DNA from 2 places in the Humibacter ginsengiterrae genome. Region 2 is predicted to be linked to the other one. Evidence: predicted binding sites of a transcription regulator. Region 2 holds the regulator's gene; the other holds the start of a gene.
The links. Region 2 encodes LexA, which represses DNA repair genes until DNA is damaged. Its sites were predicted from a motif close to TCGAACANNTGTTCGA; they were not measured.

Region 1 (15,800 bases), 460 kb from region 2:
CGGTCAGCACGATGACGGATGCTCCGGCCGCGCGGCAGGTGCGCACCCGCGCCTCGATGGAGACCTTCTCGGTGAGGTTGAGGTCCATCAGCACGAGGTCGGTGGGGAACGCGGCGGAGTGCACGAGTTCCACCCAGGTAGGGGCGGCGACGACGAGCTCGAACAGTGGCTCGTGCTCGCGGATCCAGTTGGAGAGGCTGTCGAGCAGCAATTCGTGGTCGTCGAGGATGCCTACCCGCACCGGGGTGCGGCCCTCACGCGGGGACAAAACCGAACCTCATGATCATCGTGGAGCCGTTTCTCGAGATGGCGGCATCGCCGCTCAGCGAACGCAGCACGCTGACGAACGGCCGGGCCGTGCGCCGCACGAATCGCCAGTCTGCCGCAATGCGCATCGAGAGTTCGAATCGCGCGCTCTCGGAGCTTTCGACGGTGGGATTGCGCTGCACGATGATGGCCGCACCTGCCGGGTCGAGGGCACCGATGCGCACCGACTCCACCAGGAACGCGCTGAACGCGGCACGTGCGTGCGGCGGCATATGCGGCAGCAGCCGTTCGGGATCGCGCACGGCGTGCCCGTCGATCCGGGTGTCTGCCAGAAGGCCGTCGAACCAGGTCACGCGCAGTTGCTCGAGCGCGTGTTCCCGCAGCCCCGCCGACACAGCCGTCGCGGTGTCGATGTCGACCTGCGTGATGCTTCCGCGGTCGGAGATGGATGCCAGCAGCGGCAGCGTCGACTGCCGCAATTCGTCGAGTTGGGCGCGGCGAAGGGCATCCTGTTCGAGCATGCGGAACTCGGGCTCCAGGGCGCGCATGCCGCGTTCGGACGACGCCGTCCATTCTGAGCTGAACCTCGCGATGACGGCGCCGATCGTAGCGGCGACAGAGGCCAGCACGAGCACGGGCGTGGCCGCGACGACGGCGTACACATATGGTGTGTTCACGATGGAGAGGGAGGTGTGCTGCGCGGCGGCCAGCAGTCCGACGACGAGCGCACCGAACACGCCGAAGACGATGATCTCCCACGGTGGTCGCATCCAGAGCAATCCGAAGACGATCAGCGCGATGCCGATCTGTCCCCAGTCGTCTTGCACGAGCCGGTTGTGGCCCCACGTCGACAGTGCGGAGAGCACGGCGGCGCCCACGGCCGCTCCGACGATGACGGCCGCGCCTCCGGCGCTGAGGCGCCCGACGGAGGGATGCACGGCGATCGACAGCGCGGTTCCGGCCGCGATGAGCAGGCACAGTGCCGCAACCGCGAGCACGGGCGCGACGATCTCGTTCCGGTTCAGGATGCTCTGCACCACTGCGTATCCCACAGACATCCCACCCAGCAACGGCGCGAGTCCCCACGCCGCCATCGCACCGATCGGATCGAGCCGGTTCGGTGCACGGTCGAGGATCACCTCGTGCATCAGACGACATCCTCCGAACGGATGAGCGGAACCACCATCAGCACGGAGGTGCCAGCGCCCGGCTTCGAGAACACCGAAACGGACCCGCCGACGCGTTCGACCCGCTCGATGACCGAGTGCATCAGGCCCATCCGGTCGTTGCCCTCTGCGGTGAGCATGCCGACATCGAAGCCGCGGCCGGCATCCACCACGACGAGGGAGACGGCACCGCCGGATGCCGAGAGCATCACGTCCGCCGCTGACTGTCCGGAGTGCTTCAGCACGTTCACCAGGCACTGGCGGGCGGCAAGCCCGACGGCGCGGCGAGCATCCGGCGTCAGCGACGTGTACGGGCCGAAGTCTCCGGAGACGTCCACGACGAGGCCGGCGTCGCGGGCCTGGGCGATCGCCTGCGCGAGTTCCGTTGCGCGCCAGTCCCGTTCATCCGTCACCGCGAGAGCCTGCACGCGTTGCGTCTCGTCGGTCCAGTGACGGATGTCCGACTGCAGCCGTTCACGGAACGCCTCCGACACCGGGCCGGGAGCGGCGGTCGCGATGGCGGCCAGTTCGCTGAGGGTGGTGTCGTGCAGTTCGGCGCGCAACTCGGCCACGAGCGCTCGGCGGAGCTCGTCGGCGTGCTGCCGGCGGAGCATCCGCATGATCAGCGTGTGTGCGCCGCGGTGGGCGCTGCGAGTCACCCCGTGGAACAGCAACAGCGCCATGAAGAGCACGTAGGTGGCCAGCGAGATCGAGTCGAAGCGGAACTGCCGGTGCGCCACCGTCGCGGCCGCGAACACGGCAAGGTCGCCGACCGCATACGCGACGGTCGCCCAGAGAACCCCGATGCGGGCATCCGACCCGGATCCGCCGATCAGCATCAACGCCACAAGGGGCAACGCCACCACGAAGAGGTTTGTGTCGGTGTAGGTGACGGTCTGCTCGAGCAGCGCGAAGGTGTACGCGAACGTGGATGCCACGCCGACGGCGATGTAGGCGACCATCGCGGTCAGGCTCGGCTTCACCATCACCACGACCATGAGCGCTGCCATCGGCAACAGTGAGCCGGTCGCCCACCAGCGCACGTCGACATCGAGGAACAGGCCTGGGGCCAGCACGGATGCCGTCGCTGAGGCAAGGCAGATGAGCGCAGCAACCTGCGTCGACCGGGCGACAGCGAGGTTGCCAGCTTCGCGCGCCACCTGGGCCGGAACCCCGAGAGACATCGTGAGGATTATGACACGACGATGCGCCCACTTGTACCCCAGTTCTGTACCCCGGTGGAGAGCGGCTTCGCGAGTGCGTGTTTCGGGAAGAACGGCGTTCGCTCAGAACAGCGTCAGACGTTCTTCCGGCGCGACCGGCTTCGGTGCGCCCGGAGCATTCGCTGCGGGCGACGCCTCGAACCGCACGCCGCTTTGCAGGCGCGCTGCGTCAGCAAAGCCTGCGTCATCCCGGGCCCTTCTCCGGCGCACCCGATCGCCGTTCTCGTCGCGCACGGTGTTCAGCGCCGCCGACCGCACGCCTCCGGTGACCGGATCCTCCTCGCCGCGCTGGAGGCCGTGCGCGGCGAGGAGCGGTTTGATCCGTGCGGCGAGCCACTTGCGGTACTCCACCGGCGCGTACGCCTTCGATCCGTACATAGCCCGGTACTTGTCGACGAGCTCCGGGTGCTCCCGCTCCAGCCACATCATGAACCACTCCTTCACGCCCGGCCTGAGGTGCAACGCCGTGTACAGAACCGAGGTCGCGCCCGCATCCGCTGCCGCGGAGAGCGCCGAGTCGAGATGCGCCCGGGAGTCGGTGAGGTACGGGAGGATCGGCATCATGAACACCGAGCAGTCCAGGCCGTGTTCACGCACGGCCCGCACGGTCTCGAGCCTGGCCTTCGTGCTCGGTGTTCCCGGTTCGACCGACTTCTGCAGCTCGTCGTCGTAGACCGCGATCGACATCGCGAGGTCGACGGGAACCCGCGTGGCGGCATCCGCAATCAGATCGAGATCGCGCCGCAGAAGCGTGCCCTTCGTGAGGATGCTGAACGGAGTGCCCGAGTCCGCGAGCGCCTCGATGATGCCCGGCATCAACCGGTAGCGTCCCTCCGCCCGCTGGTATGGATCAGTGTTGGTGCCCAACGCGACCGGATGCCTCGCCCAGCTCGGTTTGGTGACCTCACGCCGCAGCACGTCGGCCACGTTCACCTTCACGATGATCTCGCGGTCGAAGTCCGTCCCCATGTTGAGCTCGAGGTACCGGTGGGTGGGCCGCGCGAAGCAGTTGTGGCTTACCACGCCGTTCGCCACGAAGTCGCCGGTCTCGGTTGTGAGGTCGACCATGTCGAGCTCGATGCCGAGATCTTGAACGGAGATGACGCTCAGATCGACCGAGGCCTTGATGGCAGTACCGGCCATGGCGAGCTTGCTTGCACTGCCTCCGACGCCGAACCCGACCAGGGAGTTGTTGGTCGTCAGGTACGGGCGTTGCGCCCTTCCGCTCATGGCACCGGTGACGTACTTCCAGCCACGTTCGGTGAGAAATCGATGGTCAGCGCTCGCGACGAGCTCGGTGCCGTCCGCGAGAGTTATGCGGTGGGCCCGTTTCCGCGTACCCCATTTCGCCAGAACTCGACTCGGCTCATAACGTCGGTAACGGCCCTCGACGCGTGTGCCCATCACGACGTCACCCACCGTGATCTCACCCAACGGTCGCTGCCTGCCATCGGCCATGAGGATGCTCGTATCGGGCGTCAGGCAGTAGGCACAGGCATGCTGGCAGCCCCGGTACGGGTTGATCGTCCAGCCGAACGGGAGGGCGCCTCCGCCGCCCGGAACCTTGTTCAGTGCAGACTTTGCCAGCACCTCATGGAACGTGACGCCGGCGAACTCAGGCGTGCGCACGGAACGCACGAGGTTGTTGAGCTTCGCCAGGCCGGGCAGGGCATCCGCCTGCTCGACCGTGATCTCCTGACCGCTCCACCGCACAGTTTCATTCGAACATATCTTCGACGACTACGCAAGCACAATGACCGGAGCTTCGCCGGAACCTTCCAGGGCTGTCCCGTTTACGGCTACACCTCGTTCAAGTCGCGCAGATGGCCCTCATGAACCCGTTGTAGGGACGATCTGCGCGACTTGAACCGACCGGCGGAGCGGCCGACCGGCGGAGCGGCCGACCGGCGGAGCGGCCGACCGGCGGAGCGGCCGACCGGCGGAGCGGCCGACCGGCGACCTACGGCGCCGGTCAGCACACGGTCGCCGCCATCGGCGTCAGCGCGAGCTCGTCGCCCGACCAACGTCGGCGCAGCCAGCGGTCGTGGCTGGCCACGACCACCGCGCCGGGGTAGCCGCCGAGGGCATCCTCCAGTTCCCCCGCGAGGGCGAGCGACAGGTGGTTCGTCGGCTCGTCGAGCAGGAACACGTGCGGCGGCTTCGCGATGATCAGCGCCAGCGCGAATCGGCGCTGCTGGCCGACGGACAGCGACCCGACGGGTCGGTCGAGGTCGCGCGGAGCGATCAGGCCGAGCGAGGTGAGCGGCAGCTGTTCCGACCGGCGTTCCCCCAGCGCCTTCGCGTAGAGGGCACGGGGTGTGGCCGCCGGGTCGGCGAACCGCACGTCCTGCTCCAGCAGCCCGACCCGAAGGCCCTTGCGGCGGGTGACCATCCCCGAGTCCGAGGTGATAGTGCCGGCGAGCAGCCCGAGCAACGTGGACTTTCCGACGCCGTTGGGTCCTGTGACGAGCAGCCGGGCATCGGGCTCGACACGCAGACGCTCGACGTGCAGGCGGTGGCGCACACGAGCATCCGTGACCTGGATCAGCGTGCCTGCTGCGTCGTCGAGCCCGTGCGAACCGCTCGGGATGCCCGCGAACGTGAGCACGGCGGGCGGCTTGCGCACCTGGTTGCGTTCGAGTTCGTCCACCCGGCCCTGAGCGTTGCGCACGCGCCTGGCGATCTGGGCATCCACCCGAGCGCCCTTGAACGGAGCGATGTACTTGTCATTGTCCCGCGCGGCGCGAGGTGCGTGCGTGGAACGGGCGGTGACGGCCGTGGCATGGCGTAGCCGGTTCAGCTCGTCCTGCTCGTCGCGGTACTGCCGTTCCCAGCGCTCGCGCTCGGCAGCCTTGTGCTCGAGATACGCACTGAACACGCCCTCACCCGTGGCCGGCCTGCCGAAAACCGTCGCCCCGTTTCCGGATGCCTGCACCGACTCGCGACCCGACGGCCCGGATCCGGCTCGCCCGGCGTCGTCGTTCCGCGCGGCGACACTCGTACGCGAAGGGTCAAGATCGACGAGCGCCGTCGCGACGGCGTCGAGGAACACGCGATCGTGACTCGCGAACAGCACCGGACCGCTCCATTCGGCCACCTGTCGCTGCAGGAACTCCACGGCGTCGTCGTCCAGGTGATTGGTGGGCTCGTCGAGCAGCAGGGCGTCCGGCCGGCTCAGCAGCAGCGCCGCCAGCGCGAACCTGCTGCGCTGACCACCGGACACCTCGCCCAGCGTGCGGTGCAGCGGAATGCCCTGCACGCCGAGCCCCGCGAGCACGCGGTCGCGGCGCGCATCGATGCTCCAGACATCCGCTCGCTCGGCCGCGGCGAGCGCCGCGTCGTATCGCACGGCTGCCCGTTCCAGCGACTCCGGATCGGATGCCTCGCCCAACGCAACGCCCGCCGTATCGAGTTCACGCTCCACGGCGCGCACCTCGGCGAGGGCGTGCTCGACGAGGGAGTCGAGCGTCTCATGCGGAGCGAACCGCACCTCCTGCCACAGCAAGCCGGTGCGCGACGGGCGCGCCACGGCTCCTCGGTCGGGAGCCTCGGCCCCTGCGAGCACCCGTAGCAATGTGGACTTGCCCACGCCGTTCTCGCCGATCAGCCCGACGCGGGAGCCGGGCGGAACGGTGAGTGAGACATCCGTGAGAACGGTGCGGATGCCGTACCGCACCGAGACGCCGTCGGCGCGGATGTAGTCGGCGACCGTGGCGGGCGCCGAGATCGAGTCGACTGCGGGCTCTGTGGGGCCAACGCCGCTCGGCGTCGCAGCAACATCTGCGGGCGCCGCATCGAAGGGGGGAAGGAATGAGGAACGTACTGGCATGGAACCGCCTCTCCGGGCTTGAGCCCTGGAGCCGGCACGACCACGAACGGCCGTGCCGGCCCGAATCGGTTCGCTCGAAGGCCGCCGACAACGGTCGGCGCGAGCGGAAGGATCCCGCCGGGCGTTGGCCCCGAGGTCAGAATCGGCCGGACGACCCCATGAAGCGCGCGCGAAGCACGACCGTCACGGTGACGGATGACCGTTCTTCGCCGGGTGCGCTGCGGTGCGACATCGATGTATCGCGGATCCGCAGGGGTCGAGCCTCATGCGCGGGACGAAGGGTGGTCACTTCTTCATAGCTCGCGAGACGTTACCAGCGCGCCGGAGCTAATGCAACCTCAGTCGTCGAGCCCGAGCACCTTCGAGGTCTCGGCGATCACCTGTGCGGCCTTCTCCGGCTGGTCGTTCAGTGTGGTGCCCATGGTCGGAATGAGTTGCTTGAGCTTCGGCTCCCACTGCGTCCACTGCTGCGGGAAGCACCGCTTCAAGAGGTCCAGCATGATCGGCACGGCCGTCGAGGCGCCTGGCGATGCGCCGAGCAGGCCTGCGATCGAACCATCGGATGCCGCGACCACTTCGGTTCCGAACTGCAGCACGCCGCCGCGTTTGGCATCCTTCTTCATGACCTGTACGCGCTGACCGGCGGTGATCAGCTCCCAGTCCTCGCTTTTGGCGGTCGGCATGAACTCCTGCAGGGCGCGCAGCTTCTTCGCCCGCGTCGCCAGCAGCTCGGAGACGAGGTACTTGACGAGCGCGAAGTTGTCTCGCGCGACGGCGAGCATGGGCCCGAGGTTTCCTCCGCGGACGGACCCGGGGAGATCCCACCACGAACCCTTCTTGAGGAACTTCGGGCTGAAGCCCGCGTACGGGCCGAACATCAGCGACGCCTCGCCGTTCACGACCCGGGTGTCCAGATGCGGAACCGACATCGGCGGCGCGCCGACGGCCGCCTTGCCGTACACCTTCGCGTGGTGCTGCGCGACGAGCTTGGGATTGGTGGTGCGGAAGAACTTGCCGCTGATCGGGAACCCGCCGAAGCCCTTGATCTCCTTGATTCCGGATGACTGCAGCAGGTGCAGTGCGCCGCCGCCGGCTCCCACGAACACGAACCGGGCATCCACCGTGTGCGGGGTGTTGCCGACGAGGTGCCGCACGTTCAGCCGCCAGTTGCCGTCCCTGGTGCGACGGATGCTCTTCACCCGGCAGTTGAGCCACAGCTCGCCACCGCGCTCCACGAGCCCGTCGAACAGGGCGGTCGTGAGCGCGCCGAAGTCCACATCGGTTCCGGCGGTCATGCGGGTCGCCGCAATCGGCTCACGGGTGCGGCCCTTGATGAGCAGCGGTGTCCACTCGCGGATGACCCTGTGGTCTTCGGAGTACTCCATGCCGCGGAACAGCGGCTGGTCTTTGAGCGCTGCGTAGCGCTTGCGGAGGTACTTCACGTTCTCGCCCCCGCGCACGAACGTCATGTGCGGCGTCGAGCTGATGAACGAGGTGGGCAGTTCACCCTTCTGCGCGAGCGACGACCAGAACTGCCGGCTGAGCTGGAACTGCTCGTTGATGCTGATCGCCTTCGCCGGGTCGACCGTGCCGTCTTTCGCCTCGGGCATGTAGTTGAGCTCGCACATCGCGGCGTGCCCGGTTCCCGCGTTGTTCCACGGGTTCGAGCTCTCCTGTGCCACCTCGCCGAGAACCTCGTAGACGCGGATCTTCCAGTCAGGCTGCAGCCGCTGGATCATGGTGCCGAGGGTCGCGCTCATGATGCCCCCGCCGATGAGAACGACGTCTAGCGGGGCCCGGGAATCACTCACTCGAACAATTCTATGGGCGCGCCGGTGGTGCCGCTGACGGGCGCCGATCGCTCAGCTGCGGTACCGCTCCCCCACCGGGATCTCCACCGGCACGGTGTTCCCCAGCGGGGCGAGCGGGCAGGCCCAGGCCGGGTCGTACGCGCAGCTCGGGTTGTACGCGAAGTTGAAGTCCAGCACGAGCGTCCCAGGCTCCGATCCAGGGCCGAGGTCGGCGCCCTTGATCGTGTCGAGCAGGTAGCGTCCGCCCCCGTAAGTGCCGTCGGGCCGTCCTGCGGAGGCATCCTTCACCGGAAGGAACAGCCCGCCGCCGTACGAACGCAGCCGCCAGACATCCAGCGCGCCGACATCGGGTAGCCGCACGACGCCGATGCGCTCGAACGGCACGACGCCGTCGGTACCGGTCTCGACATCCAGATCGGCCGGTTCGGCCTGCTCGATCGTCAGTTCGAACCGCCACTCCGGGTCGTACTGCGGTACCGGCAGCCCGGCGAAGGATGCCCGATCCTCCGGCAGCAAGGGCGTCGACGGATGCGTCGCGAAGAGAGCATCTCGCTCGACGACCCAGGCGGCGTGGGCAGCTGACGCGTCTTCGTCGGCGAGCTCCCGTACCAGCTCGTACAGCGCGAAAACGCGACGGCGCCAGTCGGCCACGTCGACTGCTGTCTGGATGTTCGTCATGCGTACATGATCGTCTCTCGGGCCGCCGGATGGTCGTCGTCGCCGGCTCGAATCGGCCGCCCGGCCCTGCGAGCACCAGGATTCGGACATCTTCCGACAAGATGCGGTCATCGGCCCCCGATGCGTGCCTTTCGTGTCGGATGTGCACTCGACACTGATGCCATGGCCGACGATCGACACCACGGAATCGGGCTCGCCCAGGGCACGGCCCTATACGTGGCGGCCGTGCTCGGAACCGGCATCCTGCTGCTTCCCGCGCTCGCCGCCCGTGCGGCAGGACCGGGAGCGATCCTCGCCGTCGGGGCACTGGCCGTCGTCTCCATTCCACTCGCGTCGACGTTCGCGGCGCTGTCGACGAGGCATCCGGATGCCGGCGGTGTCGCCACGTTCGCCCGCCGCGCGTTCGGTCCGACCGCCGCGCGCATCGTCGGCTACTGGTTCTACTTCGGAACACCGATCGGCGCACCGGTCGCCGCGATCATGACCGCACAGTACGTGGTGGCGATCATCGGCGGCGACCGCGGAACGGTCATCCTGGTCGCGGCCGCCCTCGTGATCGTGCCGATCGCGATCACCGTGTTCGGGGTTCGCTTCGCGGGCTGGGCGCAATTGCTGCTCAGCGCGGCGCTGATGGCGATCCTCGTGCTTGCACTGGCCGCCGCCGCACCGCACGTGCACCCGGCGAACTTCACGCCGTTCCTCCCGCACGGCCTGGGCGGCGTGGGCATTGCGGTGAGCCTCTACATCTGGGCGTTCGCGGGGTGGGAGGCCGTCGCGGGCATCGCCGGCGAGTTCTCCCGGCCGCGGCGCGACATCCCGCGGGCGACAGCGCTGGCGCTCGCGATCGTCTCGGTCGCGTACATCGCGATCCAGGCCGTGGTGGTGGGCGTGCTCGGCCCCAAGGTGGGCCAGTCGGATGCCCCGCTGCTCGACCTCGTGACCGTCGGACTCGGCCGCGGCTGGGGCGTGGTCGTCGCGTGCGTGGCCGTGATCGTCGTGGTCGGCGTCTTCAATGCGTACTTCGCCGCGTTCAGCAAGCTCGGCGCAGCCATGGGACGCGACGGCGATCTGCCTGCCTGGTTCGGCCGAGGCGCGGAACGGGGCGGCATCGCGCGCCGCGGTCTGCTGCTGAGCGCCGCGCTCATGGCGCTCTACTTCGCCGTCGTCGCGTGGTTGCCCGACCTGCAGCCGGTGATCCTCGTGCACACGAGCATCGGCGCGGCGATCTACGGCATCGGCGTCGCGAGCGCCCTCGTTCTGTTACCCCGGCGCAGCATGGGCTGGTGGATGTCCGTGCTCTCCTGCGTGCTGGTGCTCGGCCTGCTCGTTCTCGAGGGTGCCAACCTGGTGTATCCGCTCGTCATCGCGGCAGCAGCGGTCGTGGTCGGAGCCGTCACGCGGTCTCGTCCAGGACGCCGGCCGACCGAGTCCGCGGGCATTGAGATGAGCGCTGCAGCCGATGCGGCAGCGTCGGCCGCCGCGGGAAGTGCTGCGCCTGAGGAGTGAGCAGCGCTCAGACCGTGGCCGTCGCCCGCAGATTCGCTGCCACGAGTTCGGCGATCTGCACCGCGTTCAGGGCAGCACCCTTGCGCAGGTTGTCGTTCGAGACGAAGAGCGCGAGGCCACGCCCCTCCGGAGCACCCGGATCTTGGCGGATGCGGCCCACATAGCTCGGGTCGTTGCCTGCGGCTCCGAGGGGAGTGGGAACATCCTCGAGGGCGACGCCGGGAGCATCCCTCAGCAGCTCGGTCGCGCGCTCGGGGCTTATCTGTCGAGCGAACTCGGCGTTGATCGACAGCGAGTGGCCGGTGAACACGGGAACGCGCACGCAGGTGCCGCTCACCAGCAGGTCGGGCAGCCCGAGGATCTTGCGGCTCTCGTTGCGCAGCTTCTTCTCCTCGTCGGTCTCGTTCAGACCGTCGTCGACGATCGAGCCGGCGAGCGGGATGACGTCGAATGCGATGGGCCGCACGTACTTCACGGGCTCCGGCATCTCGACGGCCGAGCCGTCGTGCACGAGCTCGAGCAGCTTGCCGGATGCCACCGCTGCTTCGGCCTGCTCCGCCAGTTCCTGCGCCCCCGCCAGGCCCGATCCGCTCACCGCCTGGTAGGTGCTGACGATGAGCCGCCGCAGTCCGGCCTCCGCGTCGAGCACCTTGAGCACCGGCATCGCGGCCATGGTCGTGCAGTTCGGGTTGGCGATGATGCCCTTCTGCGCCTCGGCGATGGCCTCCGGGTTCACCTCGCTGACCACGAGGGGCACCTCGGGATCCATGCGCCACGCGCTGGAGTTGTCGATGACCACCGCGCCGGCCGCGGCGAACTTCGGCGCGTAGGCCCGGCTGCCCGTCGCTCCGGCCGAGAACAGTGCGATGTCAACACCGGACGGATCCGCCGTCTCGACGTCTTCGACCACGATCTGATCGCCCTTGAACTCCAGGGTGCGTCCGGCAGAGCGGCTGGTCGCGAACAGGCGCAGCGTCTCTACCGGAAAGTCGCGCTCGGCGAGGATGCGGCGCATCACGGTGCCGACCTGTCCGGTGGCGCCGACGATGCCTACGGTGAATCCGTTGCCCATGGGAGTTCCTTGCCAGTCAGTGCGGCAGGCGCAACGACGCCGGCCGTCGCCGTTGATGTGGGTAGGCCTTCTATTGTGACAGACCCTCCTGCGCGGAACGCGCCTCTCAAGAGAGCTGAGACATCCGATGTCTTATCCGCTCGCACGGTACGATCGCGCATATGGCCGTCACCGACGAGGCGATCCTCAAGATCAAGGAGATGATCACGAGCGGGCGACTGAACCCGGGCGATCGTCTTCCTCCCGAGAAGGAGCTCAGTGAGAGCCTCGGGCTCTCCCGCTCCTCGTTGCGCGAGGCGGTGAAGGCGCTCGAGGTGATCCGGGTTCTGGATGTGCGCCGCGGCGACGGCACCTACGTCACGAGCCTGGAACCCCGGCTTCTGCTGGAGGCGCTCTCGTTCGTCGTCGACCTGCACGACGACCGCTCGGTGATCGAGATCTTCGGGGTGCGGCGCATCCTGGAGCCGGCCGCGGCTGCCCTCGCCGCGAGACGGATGTCCGGCGAACAGCTGGATGCCGTCGATCGCCTTCTCGAGGCCACGACCGGCGACGAGGACGTCGAGGCGCTGATCCAGCACGACCTGGAGTTCCACAGGGCGATCAGCGAGGCGTGCGGCAACGACTATCTCGCCCAGTTGATCGAGTCGATCTCGAGCCACACGGTCCGCGCCCGCATCTGGCGTGGGCTCACCCAGCAGGGCGCGACGGAGCGCACGATCGCGGAGCACCGCGCCATCCTGGCCGCGCTACGAGACCACGACGCGGAGCTCGCCTCCGCCCGATCGCTCACCCACGTTGCCGGCATCGAGGACTGGTTGCGCGCGGCCCTGGGTGCGACAGCCTGAGCGACCGCTGCATCCAGCACGCGCCAGACGAAGTACCGAGTCACGACAAGGAGGATCACGACAGATGAGGATCGCGCTCCACTCCACGCTCCACCCGGGAGCCGTCGACGACTACCTCCGCGAGCACGCCCGCGTGCCCGACGACCTGCGCGCACTGTTCGATCGGGCAGGCATCCGCGACTGGACGATCTGGCGCTCCGGCGACCGGCTGTTCCACCTCGTCGAGTGCGACGACTTCGATCACGCGATGCGGGTCATCCGTGCCGACGACGCCGACCGCCGATGGCAGGAACACATCGGACGATTCGTCGAAGGATTCCTCGGCCCCGACGGCGCCGAGGGCTACGTGCCGTTGACGAAGGTGTGGCGTCTCGAGGAGCAGCGCGCCGAGCCCGTGATCGACATGGGCCTCGACTGACGTGGCTGACGGCGGCGCAGCCCTCGTCGACGCGCACGTTCACGTCTGGGATCCGGCACGGCTCACGTATCCGTGGCTGGAAGGGGTGCTCGGGCGTGCCTTCCTCCCTGCCGATATCGACCGGGCCGCCGGTTCGGTCACGCGGCACGTCTTCGTGCAGGCCGGATGCCTGCCCGCGCAGGCCCTCGACGAGGTGCGCTGGGTGCTCGGCATGACGGATGCCTGGCCCGAGCTGGCCGCGATCGTCGCCGATGCGGACCTCCGCGGGGGACGCGCGCTCGAGTCCCATCTGGACGAGCTGCTCACGCTCGACACAGGCGGAATCACGGGGCCGCGGCCAGGCGCCGGCGGGAGTGCGGCAGGCCGCCGGATCCGTGTCGCAGGCATCCGTCACCTCCTGCAGGGCGAGCCCGACGACCTGCTCGCCGACCCCGCGGCCCGCTCCGCACTGCTCGGCGGTCTCCGGGCTCTCGCCGAGCGCGGCCTCACCTTCGACGTCTGCGTGCGGCATCGCCAGTTGAACACCGTGATCGAATTACTCGAGCAGGTGCCCGAGCTGCCCACCGTGCTCGACCACCTCGGCAAGCCACCCGTCGACGACGGGATCGAGAGCGAGGCCGGTCGCGCCTGGGCGGAGGCGATCCCCCGTTTGGCGCGGCTGCCTCTGGCGCACGTGAAGCTGAGCGGGCTGGCGGCGGAGGCATCCGGAACCGCGGCGCTCGACGCCCACGCCGAGGCCATCCTCGTGCACGCCCTGCGGGCGTTCGGCCCTGACCGCTCCATGATCGGCAGCGACTGGCCGGTCAGCGCGCTCACCGGCGCGGGCGGAACGTTCGAGAGCTGGCGCGAGCGCGTCCGCCGTGCTGCAACCGCCGCGGGCGTCGGGCCAGGGGGCGTCGCATCCATCGAACACGGCACGGCCGCCCGGTTCTACGGCCTCTGGTGAGGTCCGTCGCTCGCACCACCGAATTCCTCCGAGAGAGAAGCTTCTGAGATCGAGAAGTCAAGAATGGCGGAGTCTGGCTCAGGTGAACGCAATAATCGACTTCTCGATGAGTCCGTAGCCGTTGCTCATCCCAAAGCAGCGCGTACCATCCGCACAATGTTGGTCGGATCCGCGATGTCGTCGTCCGTAGCCCGGATGACGCGCCAACCCGCCTCTTCGAGGAGCGCGACCCGGCGCAGATCCTTACGCCAGCGTTTCTTGTCCTTCCGATGTTTGTCGCCCTCGTACTCGATGGCGACCCTTTGCTGCGGATAGCTGAGGTCGGGGTGAAGAACGACATCTCCTGCCACAGGCACCGGATGCCCGATCGCCGGCTCCGGAAGTCCGGCCGCCACGATGGCAAGGCGCAGCATCGACTCTCTCGGGGAATCCACCCCAGAGCGGAGGAGAGGCAACGCCCAGGCGAGAGCGGCGGCGCCGCGCCGTGATCCGTGCCGCCGCACCGCCTCTGCCAGCTGTTCGCGGGAGCACAGCGGAGGAGAACGGAACCCTCCAGGAAGCCGAAGCCCGGATATCAGGTAGTCGCCCGCCGCGACCAGGTACTCACGCGAAACCATCGGCGCCAGATGGCACCAGGTCTGGGCCGGCGACACCACGGGGAGCTCTTCGACGAAGAACAACACGGCATCCGGAACGACGTGCCCCACGACGCCGCGCGTGCGAACTCGCGTACCGCGTACGGATGCGACGTGGAGGGCCGTCGACGACCGGCAGTGGCTGGGTACCGGAATGCCCAGGAGCCGCGCCGCCGTGACATGCGAGAAGAGTTGTCCACTCCGCAGCCTGGGCGCATACATTCGGCAACGCTCCGTTATGCCCGTCGCTACGACGCCAACGCTGCGAACGCCGTGGAATGGGGTAGTCAGGAGGGAGCTACGCAGCTTACTCGGCGTGAGCTGATGAAACTCGGTCTCGTTCACACGGAAAACGAAACCAGTCAGATGAGGCGGTAGTGGCTGCGGCGATCGCATGGTTCGAGTGTCCCCGCCGTCGGACGTTCTCCGTGCCGATTCTCCACAGGTACCGTCATGTCGGGCCCGTGCTTCGAGAAGGCAAAAGATGCAGGAACCAGGTCGGAGGACTGCAATTTTTGACTTCTCGTTCGCGGGACGCACGGGAGCCGGACACGCGGAGCACGATACGCGGGAGCAGGAGGCCGCACGCGACCAGCACTCCGGCGTCACTCCGGGATGAAGCCTGCCGCGGCGAGCGCCGCCCACAATTCGTCCGGGATGCGGGCGGCCATGCGCTGGAGGTTCTCGCGCACGGCATCCGGGTTCGCGGTGCCCACCACGACCGACGCCACGATGGGGTCGCGCAGCGGGAACTGCAGCGCCGCGGCCGGCAGTTCCACCTCGTACTCCGCACAGGTCTGGGCGATCGCCCGAGCCCGTTCGATGAGCTCCGCGGGTGCGGCCGAGTAGTTGTACGTGGCATCCGCTGCCGGCGTGCTGCTGGCGAGCAGCCCGGAGTTGTAGACGGCCGCGGCGACGACGCGCACACCACGATCGCGGCACACGGGGAACAGCTCCTCGAGCGCGGGCTGCTCCAGCAGGGTGTACCGTCCGGCGATCATGACCAGGTCGAGGTCGCCCTCCCGTACGGCGCGCGCAGCAACGGCGGCGTCGTTCACCCCGATGCCGATCTGCCGCACGAGACCCTCGTCGCGCAGCTTCGCCAGGGCGGGCAGCCCCTCGCGCAGTCCGCGATCGAGGTCGTAGACATCCGGATCGTGCAGATACAGGATGTCGACCCGGTCGAGCCCGAGACGTTCCAGCGAGTCCTCGAGGCTGCGACGGATGCCCGCTTCGCTCGGATCGAACCGCCGCACCTTCTCGTCCGGCACGTCGAACTGATGGGCGAGGTCGCGTCCACCCGAGAAGTGCGGGTTGGGCTCGAGCAACCGCCCGACCTTGGTCGAGAGCACGAACTCGTCCCGCGGCTTCTCCCGCAGGAACGCGCCGAGCCGGCGTTCGCTG
Region 2 (15,800 bases):
GCGATGAGCGTGCTCCCGTCGAGGTGATCCCCACGGGTTCGATCGCCCTCGATGTCGCGCTCGGCATCGGCGGACTACCGCGTGGCCGCATCGTCGAGATCTACGGTCCGGAGTCCTCCGGAAAGACGACGCTGACGCTGCACGCCATCGCCAACGCCCAGAAGAACGGCGGAATCGCCGCGTTCATCGATGCCGAGCACGCGCTCGACCCGGAGTACGCGAAGAAGCTCGGCGTCGACATCGACTCGCTCCTCGTCTCGCAGCCCGATACAGGGGAGCAGGCGCTGGAGATTGCGGACATGCTGGTGCGAAGCGGATCGATCGACCTCATCGTGATCGACTCCGTCGCCGCGCTCGTTCCGCGTGCCGAGATCGAGGGCGAGATGGGCGACTCGCACGTCGGCCTTCAAGCCAGGCTCATGTCGCAGGCGCTCCGCAAGCTGACCGGTGCGCTCAACCAGACGAACACCACGATGATCTTCATCAACCAGCTTCGCGAGAAGGTGGGCGTGTTCTTCGGCAGCCCCGAGACGACCTCCGGCGGCAAGGCGCTCAAGTTCTACGCGTCGGTGCGACTCGACATCCGCCGTATCGAGACGCTGAAGGACGGCACGGAGGCCGTCGGCAACCGCACCAGGGTCAAGGTCGTCAAGAACAAGATGGCTCCGCCGTTCAAGCAGGCCGAGTTCGACATCCTGTACGGCGTGGGCATCTCGCGCGAGGGCAGTCTTCTGGACTACGGAGTCGAGCAGGCCATCGTGAAGAAGTCCGGCGCCTGGTACACCTACGAGGGCGACCAGCTCGGTCAGGGCAAGGAGAACTCGCGCAACTTCCTGATCGACAACCCCGACATCGCCGCCGAGATCGAGCGCAAGATCCTGGTCAAGCTCGGCGTGATCGTCGACCCGAATGCACCGGTGGAGAGCGTCTCGAACGTCGAGTCGATCGAGACGAAGATCGCACAGCGCAAGGGTGCCTGAGGCGAGCGCACGATGGTGGTGCAATTTCCGCCTGCGGGGTCCGCTGACCGCGGGCCGGCAGCTGAGGGGCGTGGACTCGCTCCGGTGACATACCTGCCGGGCGCCCAGCCGTCCGATGCGGCCCAGAATGCGCTCGCCCGGGTCCGGTCCCTGTCGCGCCGTGCCGCGGCAGACGCCGATGAGAACGCCACAACGGCTCAACTCGATCGCCGAGACCGCAAGGCGACACGCGCCGGCAACGTGGCGATCCATCAGCTCGCACGGCGAGGCATGTCCCGTTGGGAGCTCGAGCAGGTGCTGGCCAAGCGTGAGGTGGATGGCGAAACGGCGGCGGCCGAACTCGACCGACTCGAAAGCCTCGGGCTACTCGACGACGCGGCCCTCGCGGTCTCTGTCGTCTACTCGATGCACACTCGCAAGGGGTCGGGCCGGGCGGCCATCGAGGGGGAACTGCGTAGGCGGCACCTCGACGACGCGGTCATCGCCGATGCGATGGCAGAACTCGACGGCGACGACGAGCTCGAACGAGCTACCGAGTTGGCGATGGCCCGTGCTCGGCAGTTGCGCTCGGTCGACTACGACGTCGCTGCGAGGCGGCTGAGCGCATACCTCGCACGCAAGGGCTACGACGGCGAGGTCATCCGAGCGTCGGTGCGCACGGCTTTGGAGGGGCACCCGCGCGGTTCGACGGCGAGCGGGGGAGTCCGTTTCCGCTGAGACTGCACCGCATCCAGCGATCAGGTACGCGAACGTAGACTAGTGCGCACTATGACCATTGCCGATCGAATCCGACCCAGCTCGGCTCCGACGTCGATCGCCGTGTCGGACGCCGCCGTCGATGCCGATGGACACGTGCGCACGTACGAGGTGCGCACCTACGGCTGCCAGATGAACGTGCACGATTCGGAGCGCCTCAGCGGTTCGCTGGAGGCGGCGGGGTACGTGCGGGCGTCCGGAGCCGAAGCCGACGTCGTCGTGATCAACACGTGTGCGGTGCGCGAGAATGCGGACAACAAGCTCTATGGCAACCTCGGCCACCTGGCATCCGTGAAGAGGCGGCACGCCGGGATGCAGATCGCCGTCGGAGGCTGCCTCGCCCAGAAGGACAAGAACGTCATCCTGGAGAAGGCTCCCTGGGTCGACGTCGTGTTCGGCACGCACAACATGGGAGCGCTGCCGAACCTGCTGGAGCGCGCGCGGCACAACCACGAAGCCCAGGTTGAGATCCTCGAAGCCCTCGAGACGTTCCCGTCGACGCTTCCCACGAAACGGGACTCCACCTACAGCGGCTGGGTGTCTATCTCGGTCGGCTGCAACAACACGTGCACCTTCTGCATCGTGCCGTCGCTGCGAGGCAAGGAGAACGACCGCCGCCCGGGCGACGTGCTCGCCGAGATCAAGTCACTGGTCGACGACGGCGCCATCGAGGTAACGCTCCTCGGCCAGAACGTGAACTCCTACGGCGTCGACTTCGGCGACCGGCTCGCGTTCGGCAAGCTGCTGAGGGCCGCGGGCGCGATCGAGGGGCTGGAGCGCATCCGGTTCACCTCGCCTCATCCCGCTGCGTTCACCGACGACGTGATCGACGCCATGGCCGAGACGCCCGCCGTGATGCCACAGCTGCACATGCCGCTGCAGTCCGGATCGGACCGGATCCTACGCGCCATGCGCCGCAGCTACCGTTCGGCGAAGTTCCTCGGCATCCTCGACAGGGTCCGCTCCCGCATCCCAGATGCCGCCATCAGCACCGACATCATCGTCGGGTTCCCTGGTGAGACCGAGGAGGACTTCCAGGAGACCGTCCGCGTCGTGGAGCAGGCCCGTTTCGCGTCGGCGTTCACGTTCCAGTACTCCGCGCGACCCGGCACCCCCGCCGCCACCATGGCCGACCAGGTGCCGAAAGATGTCGTGCAGGAACGCTACGACAGGTTGATCGCCCTGCAGGAGCGCATCGGCCTGGAGGAGAACGAGAAGCTCGTCGGCCGTGAGGTGCAGGTGCTCGTCGCCACCGGCGAGGGCAAGAAGGACGCAGAGACGCACCGCATGAGCGGACGCGCCGAAGACAGCCGCCTCGTGCACTTCGAGGTACCGGAAGGATCGGAGCTCCCGCGGCCCGGCGACGTCGTCAGCGTACGCATCACGCACGCGGCGCCGTTCCATCTGCTGGCCGACGCCGAACCGGGCGAGACACTCCGAGTGCGCCGCACCCGAGCGGGGGACGCCTGGGACAACGCGGAGGCCGAGTCTTGTGCCGTGCCCTCGCACGGGTCATCGGGTGCCGAGCGCAAGGTGTCCCTCGGCCTGCCGGGGCTGCGTCCCCGATCGGAACTGGGCTCGCCGCGGCACTCTCTGGACCAGGGAACGCCGGCCGGTCCCACGACGCCGATCTACGATCTCGCCGACGGCGAGCGGTGATCCGTCCGACGTGAGCGAACCCGCCGAGCAGGCGTCCGTGCGCTCACCCGCGGGCTCCGAAGGGTCGTCTCACTACCTCGCGATCGTCGGCGCGACCGGAACCGGCAAGAGCGACCTCGCGCTCGAGGTCGCGGTCGCCCTCAGGGAGCGTGGGGTCCGGGCCGAGATCGTGGGCGCAGACGCCATGCAGTTCTACCGCGGCATGAACATCGGCACCGCCAAAATCGCACCTGATGAGCGCCGCGGCATTCCGCATCATCTCATCGACGTGCTCGAGGTGACGCAAGAGGCGACTGTCGCGTGGTATCAGCCGCTCGCCAGGCGCGCGATCGATGACATCCTCAGCAGGCGAGCGGTGCCGATCCTCGTCGGCGGGTCGGGACTGTACGTCTCCTCGGTGCTGTACGACTTCGCGTTCCCCGGGCGAGATGCGGCGTTGCGGGCACGACTCGAGACCGAAGCGCAGGCATCCGGCACCCGCCCGCTGCTGGATCGGCTGCGAGCGCTCGACCCGGCCACGGCGGAGCGCGTGGATCCGGCGAACTCGCGACGCGTCATCCGTGCTCTGGAGGTGGCCGAGCTGCAGCAGAAGGGCCACGGTGCGTCCCTTCCCGAGCGGCCGGTGCCGTGGTCACCGATGACCGTGGTCGGCCTTGCCGTCCCACGCGAACGGCTCGTCGAGCGGCTGGATGCCCGCGTCGAGCGCATGTGGGAATCCGGGCTACTCGACGAGGTGCGTGGCCTTCTCGCCCAAGGTCTGGACCGGGGTGCGACCGCGTCGAAGGCGATCGGCTACGCCCAGGCCGCGGCACAACTGCGCGGTGAGCTGACGCAGGACCAAGCCATCGCTGAGACGCAACGGCTCACCCGCCGATACGCGCGGCGGCAGGTCTCCTGGTTCAAGCGGTATCCGGAACCGACCTGGCTCGACGCTTCCGATACGAGTGAGGTGGCGCGCGGTGGGCTCGTCGCAGCCGTACTGGATAGGCTTGCGCGGTGACCACACTCTCGTTCAGCAAGGGCCACGGCGCCGGCAACGACTTCGTGCTCTTCGCCGACCCTGAAGGCGTCGTCGATCTCACGGCGGCGCAGATCGCGTTGATCTGCGACCGGCACTTCGGCGTGGGTGCTGACGGTGTGATCCGTGCCGTGAAGTCGTCGGCGATTCCCGAGGGCGGTGTTGCACTCTCGGAGGACCCCACGGCCGAGTGGTTCATGGACTACCACAACGCCGACGGCACCCCGGCGGAGATGTGCGGCAACGGCATCCGGGTATTCACCCGCTATCTGATCGACGGCGGATTCGCCCACCTGCAGCCCGGCCAGACCCTTCCGATCGGGACGCGCGCCGGCGTGCGAGACGTGCAGCAGAGCGGGTCGGGATTCCAGGTCGATCTCGGCCGCTGGCACCTCACCGGCGATGACCCCACGGTGCGGGCCAAGGGCTTGGGCGTGGCGCGCCCCGGAGTCGGCATCGACGTGGGCAACCCGCACGTGGTGGTGGCCCTGGCCGACGACGACGAGCTCGACCGCCTCGATCTCGGACCCACGCCGATCCTCGATCCTGAGCCGGTGAACGGCGCGAATGTGGAGTTCGTCGTGCCATTCGAGCCGCTCGTCGACGACGGTGTGGGCCGCATCCGCATGCGGGTGCACGAACGCGGAAGCGGTGAGACTCTGGCGTGCGGCACCGGTACCGCTGCCGCAGCGCTGGCCACCCGGTACTGGGCCGGAGACGGCGCTCCAGACAACTGGAAGGTGCGCACTCCGGGCGGAACGCTGGGCGTGCGGATGTTCCCCGCCGAGGACGGCGAGCACGTCGCGTTGTCGGGTCCCGCCGAGCTCGTCTACGACGGCGAGGTCACGATCGGCTGACGCCGTCAGTCGCGGGAAGCTGCCTGCGGTACAGCCTCTTCGCGGTGCACGTTCAGCACACGGAATCCCTTGCTGGAGGAGGCGCGTCGCACGCCGAACCCGGTGGGAAGCTCCGCCTCGAGCCACCGCTGCAGCGAGTCGGAGCCGAGGTTGCGCTGCACGACGAGCCAGGCATCCGCCTGCGTCTCCAGCCGCGGCAGCCAGCGCAGAAGAAGGGCGTGCAGTTCGTCCTTGCCGACGCGGATCGGCGGATTCGACCAGATCGCGCGAAAGGCGACGTGGTCGGGAACATCATCCGGCAGCACGGCGTTGACGTTCGTGAGTCCGAGGGTCGACGCGTTGCGGCGCACCACGTCGAGCGCACGCTCGTTGACGTCGACGGCCCAGATGGTCGCGTCAGGGGACTCGAGCGCCAGGGTGAGAGCGACCGGTCCCCAGCCGCAGCCGAGGTCGAGGAGGTCGCCCGTGGCGGGGGCATCGGGCGCATCGGCCAGGAGCACCCGCGTGCCGATGTCGATGTGGTCGGGGCTGAAGATGCCCGAAGCGGTGACGAGCTCGACCTCACGGCCCGCGAGGCGCACGGCGAGCGGGCGCAGCTTCGCATCCCCGCCGGGTCGTGACGTGAAGTAGTGCTCACCGCTGGCCATACAAGGAAAGTACCGGCCGGCTGGAGCTGGGACCAAAAGGATGACAGCACCGAGATGTTGTCGGCAGGGAGAACTATGGTTGACCACACGATGACGCAAACCCACGATGAGCACCGGCGCGATGACGCGCTCGATGACGTGACCGCCGCCCGCGACGACGAGACACAGGACGACGTCGTCGCTCGGGTTCTCGCGCGCGCGGAGCAGGCATCCGCTCGAACGACGATCTTCGGGCAGGGGGCACTGGCCCTGCAGCGCTCCGCCGCCGACGGGCAGACCGACGACGGCGAGCAGTTCGACCGCGAAGAGCGCGCGGCCTTGCGTCGTGTCGCGGGCCTCTCGACGGAGCTCGAAGACGTCACCGAGGTCGAGTACCGGCAGTTACGGCTCGAGAACGTGGTGCTGATCGGCGTCTACTCGGCGGGCACGCAGCTGGATGCAGAGAACTCCTTGCGCGAACTCGCGGCACTGGCCGAAACGGCCGGCGCCGTCGTGCTGGACGGCCTGCTGCAGCGGCGACCGCACCCCGATCCCGGTACCTATCTCGGCAGCGGAAAGGCGCAGGAGCTGCACGACATCGTCAAAGCACTCGGTGCAGATACGGTCGTCGCCGACACCGAGCTGGCGCCGAGTCAGAGGCGCGCGCTCGAAGACATCGTCAAGGTCAAGGTGATCGATCGCACCGCGGTGATCCTCGACATCTTCAGTCAGCATGCGAAGAGCCGCGAGGGCAAGGCGCAGGTGGAGCTGGCGCAGCTCGAGTACCTGCTCCCGCGTCTGCGCGGCTGGGGCGAGTCGATGAGCCGGCAGGCCGGCGGCCAGGTCGGCGGCGCAGGCGCCGGTATGGGCAGCCGTGGTCCCGGTGAGACGAAGATCGAGCTGGATCGTCGGCGCATCCACTCCCGTATGGCGAAGCTGCGCAGGCAGATCAAGGACTTCAAGCCGGCACGCGAGGCGAAGCGCGCCAACCGCCGCCGCAACAGTGTGCCGTCGGTGGCCATCGCCGGGTATACGAATGCCGGCAAGTCGAGCCTGCTGAACCGCATCACCAAGGCCGGTGTGCTCGTCGAGAACGCGCTGTTCGCCACGCTGGATGCCACAGTGCGGCGCTCGATCACCGCCGACGGGCGCCTGTACACGCTTGCCGACACCGTGGGTTTCGTGCGCAATCTTCCGCATCAGCTGGTCGAGGCGTTTCGGTCGACGCTGGAAGAGGTCGCCGACGCGGATGTGATCGTGCACGTCGTCGATGCCTCCCACCCCGACCCCGCGGCTCAGCTCGCCACTGTTCGGGACGTGATCGGGGAGGTCGGTGGCCGCGACATCCCGGAGCTGGTGGTCTTCAACAAGGCGGACCTCATCGACGATGGTCGACGTCTCGAGCTGCGCGGGCTGGAGCCGGCAGCGGTGTTCGCGTCCGCACGCACGGGTGAAGGCATAGACGAGGTGCTCTCGGCGATCGCTCGCGCGCTGCCCGATCGGTCCGTCGAGATCGATGTGCTGATCCCGTATGACAGGGGAGATCTCGTCTCGGCGCTGCACGAGCGCGGCCGGGTGATGCACACGGCGTACGAGCCGGATGGCACCAGGGTCACCGCCAAGGTGGCGCCCGAGTTCGTGCCCGTCTTCGAGCCGTTCCGCGCGCAGCCCGTCGTCGCCTGACGTAGCTGGGTGCTTTGTAGCGCTGCGTAACACGCAGTATCCGTTCCCGCGGCGCTTTGTTACTGTGATCGCATTGTTCGTCGAGCACGGCCGAGCCGGCCTGTTCGACTGGAGCGACAGCCGAGCCCGGCACCCGCCCCGAGCCGCGTGAACGAGCGGCCGCTGCATCAGCGGTCGCGAACGATGCGGTGCGGATGCCTTCGGCCATCAGTTGCGATCGACAGCCTCCGCGCCGCCCTAGTGGGGAGCCGCCATGAGTGCACAGCACGCCGACGACGGCTCGGCCTCCGTGCCTCCGTGCGACGGGCCGCGTTCAGACGAGGGGCGCTGCCCGGTCGGAACGCCCTTCTCGTTCGAGCTGTATCCGCCTCGCAATGAGGCGGCCGCGCGTGCTCTGCCGCGCACCATCCAGCGCCTCGCCGCCGTCCAGCCGCGCTTCATCTCGGTCACGTACGGTGCCGGCGGCTCGTCACACGCGAACTCGCTCGAGGTGGTCAGGTACATCACCCAGAACACGCCGGTGCCGGCGATGGCCCACCTGACCTGCGTCGGTTCGTCCCACGAGCAGGCCGGCCGCATGATCCGCGAGTTCCTGGGCGCGGGCGTCACCCGGTTCCTTGCAGTGCGTGGCGATCCGCCCGTGGGTGCGTCGGAGGATGCCCCGCTCGGCGACCTGCACAGCGCTGCGGAGCTCGTGCAGTTGATTCACCGAATTCAGGCCGAGCACGCCCCATACCGTGAGATCCCGATGCCCGGCCTCACGCATGCGAGCGCCGTCGGCAGGCGCGAGAAGGTCACGATCGCCGTCGCCGCCTACCTCAACGGACATCCGCGTTCCCGTTCGATCGAGCAGGACATCGACACCCTTCTTGCGAAACAGGCGCAGGGTGCGAACCTTGCGATCACCCAGCTGTTCTTCCACGCCGAGGACTACTTCGCCTTCGTCGAGCGCGCACGCCGCGCGGGCGTGACGCTGCCCATCCTGCCCGGCATCATGCCCGTGACCTCACCGGCGCGACTTCGCCGCATTCTGGAGCTGAACGGCGAGGACCTTCCAAGCGATCTCAGCATCCGCCTCGAAGTGGAACCCACCGACGAGGGCAGACGTGAGATCGGCATCGAGCATGCCGCCCAGCTCACGGAACGGCTCATCGCCGGCGGCGCCCCAGGCATCCACCTGTGCACGTTCAACCAGCCGCAGACGTCGCTCGCGGTGCTCGAGCGCTGCGGTCTGATCGACCCATCGGCGCTCGAGGAAGACTTCGCGGCGAAGACGGCAGTCGAGGCGATCACGACCATCCCACACCAGCAGGCCAGCAAACAGAAGGAAAGCGCATGACCTCCTCCACCTTCCCGACCGGCACGATCGTCGGGTACCCGCGCATCGGCCGTCGCCGCGAGCTCAAGAAAGCCGTCGAGGCGTTCTGGGCGGGCACGATCACCGCGGACGAGCTCGAGACGACGGCAGCGGGGCTCCGTCGTGCCACGCGCGACCGGTTGTCACGGCTCGGCCTCGGCAAGACCGACTCCGCCATTCCCGAGACATTCAGCTACTACGACCAGGTGCTGGATGCCGCGATCACACTCGGCGCGGTGCCCGCGCGTTTCGCGGGCCTGCAGGATGCCGATGGCCGCGTCGACCTCGCTGGCTACTTCACGATCGCCCGTGGTGCAGGCGACGACGCCCCGCTGGAGATGACGAAGTGGTTCGATTCGAACTACCACTATCTGGTGCCCGAGATCGCACCTGACGCGAGCTTCCGGCTGGCGTCCGATCGACTCGTCCGCGAGTTCGAAGAAGCGAAGGCCGACGGATACCTCACCCGCCCGGTCATCGTCGGACCGGTCACGTTCCTGGCGCTCAGCAAGCCGGCCGACGGTGCACCCGCGGACTTCCGGCCGTTGTCGCGGCTCGGGGACGTGCTCCCTGTCTACGCGCGGCTTCTTTCCGAGTTGAAGGCGGCGGGCGCCGAGTGGGTCCAGCTGGACGAGCCCGCTCTGGTGAGCGAGAGCCTCGACGACACCCGAGCCGACCTGCTCGCCGCAGCCCGCGTCGCCTACGAGGCGCTTGGCAGCGCGTCCGACCGGCCGAGCCTGTTGGTCGCGGCGCCCTACGGCAGTCTCGACGACGCCCTTGCGGTGCTCGCCGCCACGAACATCGAGGCGATCTCGCTCGACCTCGTGCGCGGAAGCATCCCGTCGCAGCTGGATGCCGACACGAAGGCGGCTCTGCGCGGTAAGACCGTGGTGGGTGGTGTGATCGACGGCCACAACGTCTGGCGCGGCGACCTGGAGGCCGCGTTCGGTGCCCTCGAGTCGTTGCTGGCGCTGTCGCCGAACCTCGCGGCATCCACCTCGACCTCGCTCCTGCACGTGCCGCACGACGTCGACGATGAGCCGGCGCTGGACGACGGGCTCAAGTCCTGGCTCGCGTTCGCCGACCAGAAGGTCGGGCAGGTCGCTACGCTGGCGCGCGGCCTGGAGGATGGGCACGAGGCGATCCAGGAGGAGCTGGCACAGGCGTCCGCCGCTCTTTCCGACCGGCTGGGTGCGCCCGGTGTGCGCGACGGGGCTGTGCGCGCTCGCGCCGAAGCGCTCACCGACGCGGACTTCCGGCGCGGTGACTACGCAGCCCGGCTCGCTGCTCAGGATGCCGCGCTCGGTCTCCCGCTGCTGCCCACGACCACGATCGGCTCGTTCCCGCAGACCGGCGACATCCGGCGCGCACGTGCACAGTTCGCGAAGGGCATCATCACCGAGGCGGAGTATCTCGGGCTCATGCAGGCGGAGATCAAGCGCGTCGTCGATCTGCAGGAGGAGATCGGCATCGACGTCATCGTGCATGGCGAGCCGGAGCGCAACGACATGGTGCAGTACTTCGCCGAGAACCTCGACGGCTTCGCGGTGACGCAGAACGGCTGGGTGCAGTCGTATGGAAGTCGTTGCACCCGGCCGTCGATTCTTTGGGGAGACGTGTCTCGCCCGAAGCCGATCACGGTCGAATGGTCGACCTACACCCAGTCGCTGACCGATAAGCCGGTGAAGGGGATGCTCACCGGCCCGGTCACGATTCTCGCCTGGTCGTTCGTGCGCGACGACCAGCCGCTCGGCGACACGGCACGGCAGGTCGCGCTCGCGTTGCGCGATGAGATCGCCGATCTCGAGTCCGCGGGGATCCGGATCGTGCAGGTGGACGAGCCCGCGTTGCGCGAGCTGCTCCCGCTCAAGAAGAAGGATCAGGCGGACTACCTCGACTGGTCGGTCGGCTCGTTCCGTCTCGCCACGAGCGGTGTCGGCGACGCGACGCAGATCCACACCCACCTGTGCTACTCCGAGTTCGGCGTCGTCATCGACGCGATCCGCAACCTGGATGCCGACGTGACCAGCATCGAGGCTGCGCGCAGCCGCATGGAGGTGGTCGACGACATCAAGGCCAGCGGCTTCGACCACGGCATCGGCCCCGGTGTATACGACATCCACTCTCCGCGCGTGCCGTCGGTGGGTGAGGTCACCGAGCTGCTTGAGAAGGCCTTGGGCGGTATTCCGGAGCGGCAGGTATGGGTGAACCCGGACTGCGGTCTCAAGACGCGTGGATACGACGAGACGGTCGCGTCGCTGAAGAACATCATCGAGGCGACTCGGGCGGTTCGCGAGAAGCAGCCGGCGTAGTGAACGACGGCGGATGCCGACGGCTGCCGTCAGCCGCTGGCATCCGCCGTAAGTACGCGGTCGAGCTTCGCGAACGTTCGTCTCCGGTTCTGCGCGTAATCGTGCTCGGAAGCGCCGCGGAGCTCGCCGTGCACGAACCGCATCGCGGTGCCGTGTACATCCGGCGCGAACTCGACGGTCACGTGCACCGACGACACGGCCGAGTTGCCCGCGGGTGTGATCAGACCGCGCGCAGCACGGCGACGACCTTGCCCACCACGTCGGCGAAGTCACCGAGGATCGGTTCGTATGCCGAGTTGCGCGGCAAAAGCCAGGTGTGTCCGTCCCGTTGCCGGAAGACCTTGACGGTGGCCTCCCCGTCGAGCATCGCCGCGACGATGTCGCCGTTCTCCGCAGTCTTCTGCTGCCGCACTACTACCCAGTCGCCATCGCAGATCGCGGCGTCGATCATCGACTCGCCCTGAACCTTCAGCATGAACAGCTCGCCGTTGCCAACGAGTTGCCGGGGGAGCGGGAATACTTCCTCGACCTGTTGTTCCGCCGTGATGGGAACACCGGCGGCGATTCGGCCCACCATGGGCACCATGGTGGCGTCACCGACCGGGATCGACGTCTCGAAGTCCGTTGAGGCTTCGGCGCGCCCCGTGCCCTCTGGCAGGTCGATCAGCACCTCGAGCGCGCGAGGCCGGTTCGGGTCGCGGCGCAGGTATCCGCTCAGCTCGAGCTGACCCAGCTGATGAGCCACGCTGGAGAGCGACGCGAGTCCGACCGCGTCGCCGATCTCACGCATGCTGGGCGGATACCCGCGCTTGCTCACCGAACGCTGGATGACCTCGAGAATCGCGCGCTGCTTATCGCTGAGGTTCTTGCGCCGCCGCGTGCGCGGCTTCTCCACGCGGCTACCGCGGGCAGCTGAGCCCGCTACGGCCGCGGCAGAGGACTGCCGGCCATCGTGCTGTGGGCCATCGACGTCGGTCAACGTGCTCTTCCTCTCGTCATCGGCGGTCTGCGCTGCTCCTGGGGAGAGATCCGCCGAGGTGATACCCGGTCTACGACGAACGTTTCGAACGTCTCCTGCGGCGAATGCCCCGGGCCTCTCGTAACGAATGTCGGTGGTGCGTGTTGAGGTGTTCCTGACAGATCGAAACTCTATCCGGGTTTCGGCCTGGATCGGCGACTTTGTTCGAGCGTGTTGACAACTCGAACGAGGCAGATCCGAACATACCGTTGAAATCCGCGAGAATCGAAGATAGGTTCGGAACACGGGTTCGAGACTGAAGGGAGACGGTCATGACGACCATCGCACTGGCGCACTCCGCCCGAAACATTCCGGCTGCGCCCGTCCGTCTTCGCGCAGCGGCCGATGCCCGGCCCTCGCGCGTTCGCACTCGCCTCACGCGTCGTGGCCGCGTCGTGCTGTCGGCGCTCATCGTTCTGCCGCTCCTCGTCGGCGGCGGGGCCCTGCTTGCCAGCGGCGGCGCCATGGCGGGCATCCAGTCCCCGAGCGCGTCGTTCCATCACCTGACGGTGCAGCCGGGCGAGTCGCTGTGGAGCATCGCGGAGCGTGTGGCCCCGCGCAGCGACCCGCGTGACGTGGTCGCCGCGTTCGTGGACCTGAACGGATTGTCGTCGAGCACGATCCAGGCAGGAGAGCAACTGGCGATCCCGCATGAGTTCGACGAATCGAGCCGGTGACAGGTCGCCCTAGCATTGACGAGTGATCTCGTTCTCCGACCTCCCGCTCCGTGATGATCTGCGCGGCAAGTCGCCGTACGGCGCGCCGCAGTCTCCTGTGCCCGTCGCACTGAACGTCAACGAGAACACCCATCCGATTCCGGACGACGTCGTGGCAGACATCCTCCAGTCGGTCGGTACGGCGCTGAAGGGCGCGAACCGCTATCCGGACCGGGAGTTCTTCGAGTTGCGCGAGGCGCTGGCCGGCTACTTGGGCCATGGTCTGGATACCTCCAACATCTGGGCGGCGAACGGCTCCAACGAGGTGCTGCAGCAGATTCTGCAGGCGTTCGGCGGCCCCGGACGCAGCGCACTCGGCTTCGCGCCGACCTATTCGATGTATCCCCTGCTCGCCGCCGGCACGGGTACCGAGTGGATCGCCGTTGATCGCGAGCCGGACTTCGTCGTCACCCCCGACCACGCGGCCGCCGCAGTTCTGGAGCACCGTCCGGACGTCGTCATCCTGTGCGCACCGAACAATCCGACCGGAACCCCGCTCGAGCTGGACGTCGTCGAAGCGGTCTACGACGTGACAGACGGCATCGTGGTCGTCGACGAGGCGTACCAGGAGTTCATGCCCGAGGCTGCGCCTAGTGCGCTGACGCTGCTTCCCGGTCGTGAACGGCTGATTGTTTCTCGCACGATGAGCAAGGCGTTCGCTTTCGCCGGTGTGCGGCTCGGGTATCTCGCGGCCGACCCCGCCGTAGCAGATGCCCTTCGTCTCGTACGGCTGCCGTATCACCTGTCGGTTCTGACGCAGGCGGCCGCAGTGGCCGCTCTGCGGCACTCCGGCGAGATGCTCGCGACGGTGCACGACATCGTCGTTCAACGAGACCGGATCGCATCACGACTGGCGGAGCTCGGCTTTGCCGTGCACGACTCCGGCAGCAACTTCGTGCTGTTCGGCGGTGTGGACGACCCGCACGCGATGTTCCTCGCGCTGAAGGAGCGGGGCATCCTGGTGCGCGACGTCGGCATCCCCCATCACCTGCGCGTGAGTGCCGGCACGGAGGCGGAGACCACGGTCTTCCTCGATGCCATGGCCGAGCTGACTGCGGCACCGGCGTCCGCGACGACGGCGAGCACGGCCACCTCGCTCAATTAGGCTTGACGGCATGAGCAGCCGCAGTGCGAGCATCCGCCGCGAGACCAGCGAGTCGAGCATTGAGCTGTCGCTCGATCTGGACGGCACGGGCCGCAGCAGCGTGCACACGACGGTGCCCTTCTACGACCACCTGCTCACCGCGTTCGCCAAGCACTCGCTCACCGATCTGACGGTGCGTGCCAAGGGGGACATCGAGATCGACGTACACCACACCGTGGAAGACGTCGGCATCGTCCTCGGGCTGGCGATCAGGGATGCCCTGGGCGACAAGTCCGGCATCTCGCGCTACGGCGACGCGACGGTGCCGCTCGACGAGGCGCTCGTGCAGGCAGTGGTCGATATCTCCGGGCGGCCGTATCTCGTGCACTCCGGTGAGCCGGCCGGCTTCGAGCACCACCTGATCGGCGGTCACTTCACAGGATCGATGGTGCGCCACGTCTTCGAGGCCATCGCGTTCAACGCCGCGCTCACCGTCCACGTGCGCGTGCTCGGCGGTCGCGATCCGCACCACATCGCGGAGGCGGAATTCAAGGCATTCGCCCGCGCCTTCCGGCAGGCGAAAGCCCTCGACCCGCTCGTGCAAGGCATTCCGTCGACCAAGGGCGCACTGTGACGAACGGCACGGCCGACGGCTCTTCGCCCACCGTCGTCGTGCTCGACTACGGTTCGGGCAACGTGCACTCGGCGGCCAAGGCGCTCGAGGCGGTCGGAGCGGATGTCACGCTGACGAGCGACCGGCACGCGGCGATGGATGCCGACGGGCTGGTGGTACCTGGCGTTGGCGCCTTCAAGGCGGTCGTCGATCAACTGCGGGCGGTGCACGGCGCCGAGATCATCGACCGGCGTCTCGCAGGCGGGCGCCCGGTGCTCGGCATCTGTGTGGGCATGCAGGTGCTGTTCGAGCGTGGCGTCGAGCATGGGCACGACGCGGAGGGCCTCGGCGAGTGGCCCGGCACCGTCGAGCGGCTGGAATCCGGCGTGCTCCCGCACATGGGCTGGAACACGGTGGATGCTCCCGTCGACTCTGTGCTCTTCGACGGCGTGCGCGATGAGCGCTTCTACTTCGTGCACTCGTATGCGGCCCAGCGCTGGGAACTCGAGCCATCGGGCCGGTTCCAAGCCGCAAAGCTCACCTGGGCCGACCACGGCGGCCGATTCGTCGCCGCCGTGGAGAACGGACCGCTCTCCGCCACCCAGTTCCACCCGGAGAAATCGGGTCGCGCAGGTATGCGGCTGCTGAGCAACTGGGTGCAGAGCCTGCCCGTCCTCGCCGCCTAGGCTGCGGCATCCGATCGTCCTCTCGCCTTCAGTCCGCGTCATCGAAAGAGCAAGCCACTCATGAGCCCCATCAGCGACACCCCCGAACTCGTGCTGCTCCCGGCCGTCGACATCGCCGACGGGAAGGCGGTGCGGTTGACCCAGGGCGAAGCGGGAAGCGAGACCAGCTACGGAGACCCGGTCGATGCTGCGCAGGAGTGGGCGGAGCAGGGTGCCGAGTGGATTCATCTGGTCGACCTCGATGCGGCGTTCGGCCGCGGCCACAACCGTGACGTGCTCAAGGCGGTGATGCGATCGAGGCACGACGTGAAGATCGAGCTGTCGGGCGGCATCCGCGACGATGCTTCGCTGGAGCACGCACTCGAGCTCGGGGCGAAGCGCGTGAATCTCGGCACCGCGGCGCTGGAGAACCCGCAGTGGGCATCCGACGTGATC

Region 1: the regulator LexA is predicted to act here: its motif matches at 4,378-4,393, upstream of ACYVII_RS02695 (Rv2578c family radical SAM protein).

The regions. Positions count from the first base shown of each region.
Region 1 is NZ_BAAGWY010000002.1:16,080-31,879, reverse strand. It holds gene ACYVII_RS02710 (response regulator) at 1-268, opposite strand, end outside; gene ACYVII_RS02705 (hypothetical protein) at 255-1,415, opposite strand; gene ACYVII_RS02700 (sensor histidine kinase) at 1,415-2,617, opposite strand; gene ACYVII_RS02695 (Rv2578c family radical SAM protein) at 2,720-4,369, opposite strand; gene ACYVII_RS02690 (ABC-F family ATP-binding cassette domain-containing protein) at 4,629-6,485, opposite strand; gene ACYVII_RS02685 (malate:quinone oxidoreductase) at 6,824-8,296, opposite strand; gene ACYVII_RS02680 (DUF1684 domain-containing protein) at 8,348-8,974, opposite strand; gene ACYVII_RS02675 (APC family permease) at 9,137-10,480, shown strand; gene ACYVII_RS02670 (aspartate-semialdehyde dehydrogenase) at 10,488-11,552, opposite strand; gene ACYVII_RS02665 (FadR/GntR family transcriptional regulator) at 11,714-12,397, shown strand; gene ACYVII_RS02660 (L-rhamnose mutarotase) at 12,462-12,815, shown strand; gene ACYVII_RS02655 (amidohydrolase family protein) at 12,817-13,761, shown strand; gene ACYVII_RS02650 (endonuclease domain-containing protein) at 13,887-14,618, opposite strand; gene ACYVII_RS02645 (aldo/keto reductase) at 15,002-15,800, opposite strand, start outside.
Region 2 is NZ_BAAGWY010000002.1:472,516-488,315, forward strand. It holds gene recA (recombinase RecA) at 1-980, shown strand, start outside; gene ACYVII_RS04730 (regulatory protein RecX) at 1,065-1,697, shown strand; gene miaB (tRNA (N6-isopentenyl adenosine(37)-C2)-methylthiotransferase MiaB) at 1,749-3,395, shown strand; gene miaA (tRNA (adenosine(37)-N6)-dimethylallyltransferase MiaA) at 3,433-4,395, shown strand; gene dapF (diaminopimelate epimerase) at 4,392-5,270, shown strand; gene ACYVII_RS04750 (class I SAM-dependent methyltransferase) at 5,276-5,917, opposite strand; gene hflX (GTPase HflX) at 6,008-7,579, shown strand; gene ACYVII_RS04760 (methylenetetrahydrofolate reductase) at 7,833-8,918, shown strand; gene metE (5-methyltetrahydropteroyltriglutamate--homocysteine S-methyltransferase) at 8,915-11,248, shown strand; gene ACYVII_RS04770 (hypothetical protein) at 11,278-11,445, opposite strand; gene lexA (transcriptional repressor LexA) at 11,469-12,143, opposite strand; gene ACYVII_RS04780 (LysM peptidoglycan-binding domain-containing protein) at 12,539-12,943, shown strand; gene ACYVII_RS04785 (histidinol-phosphate transaminase) at 12,966-14,087, shown strand; gene hisB (imidazoleglycerol-phosphate dehydratase) at 14,098-14,700, shown strand; gene hisH (imidazole glycerol phosphate synthase subunit HisH) at 14,697-15,365, shown strand; gene priA (1-(5-phosphoribosyl)-5-[(5-phosphoribosylamino)methylideneamino] imidazole-4-carboxamide isomerase) at 15,426-15,800, shown strand, end outside.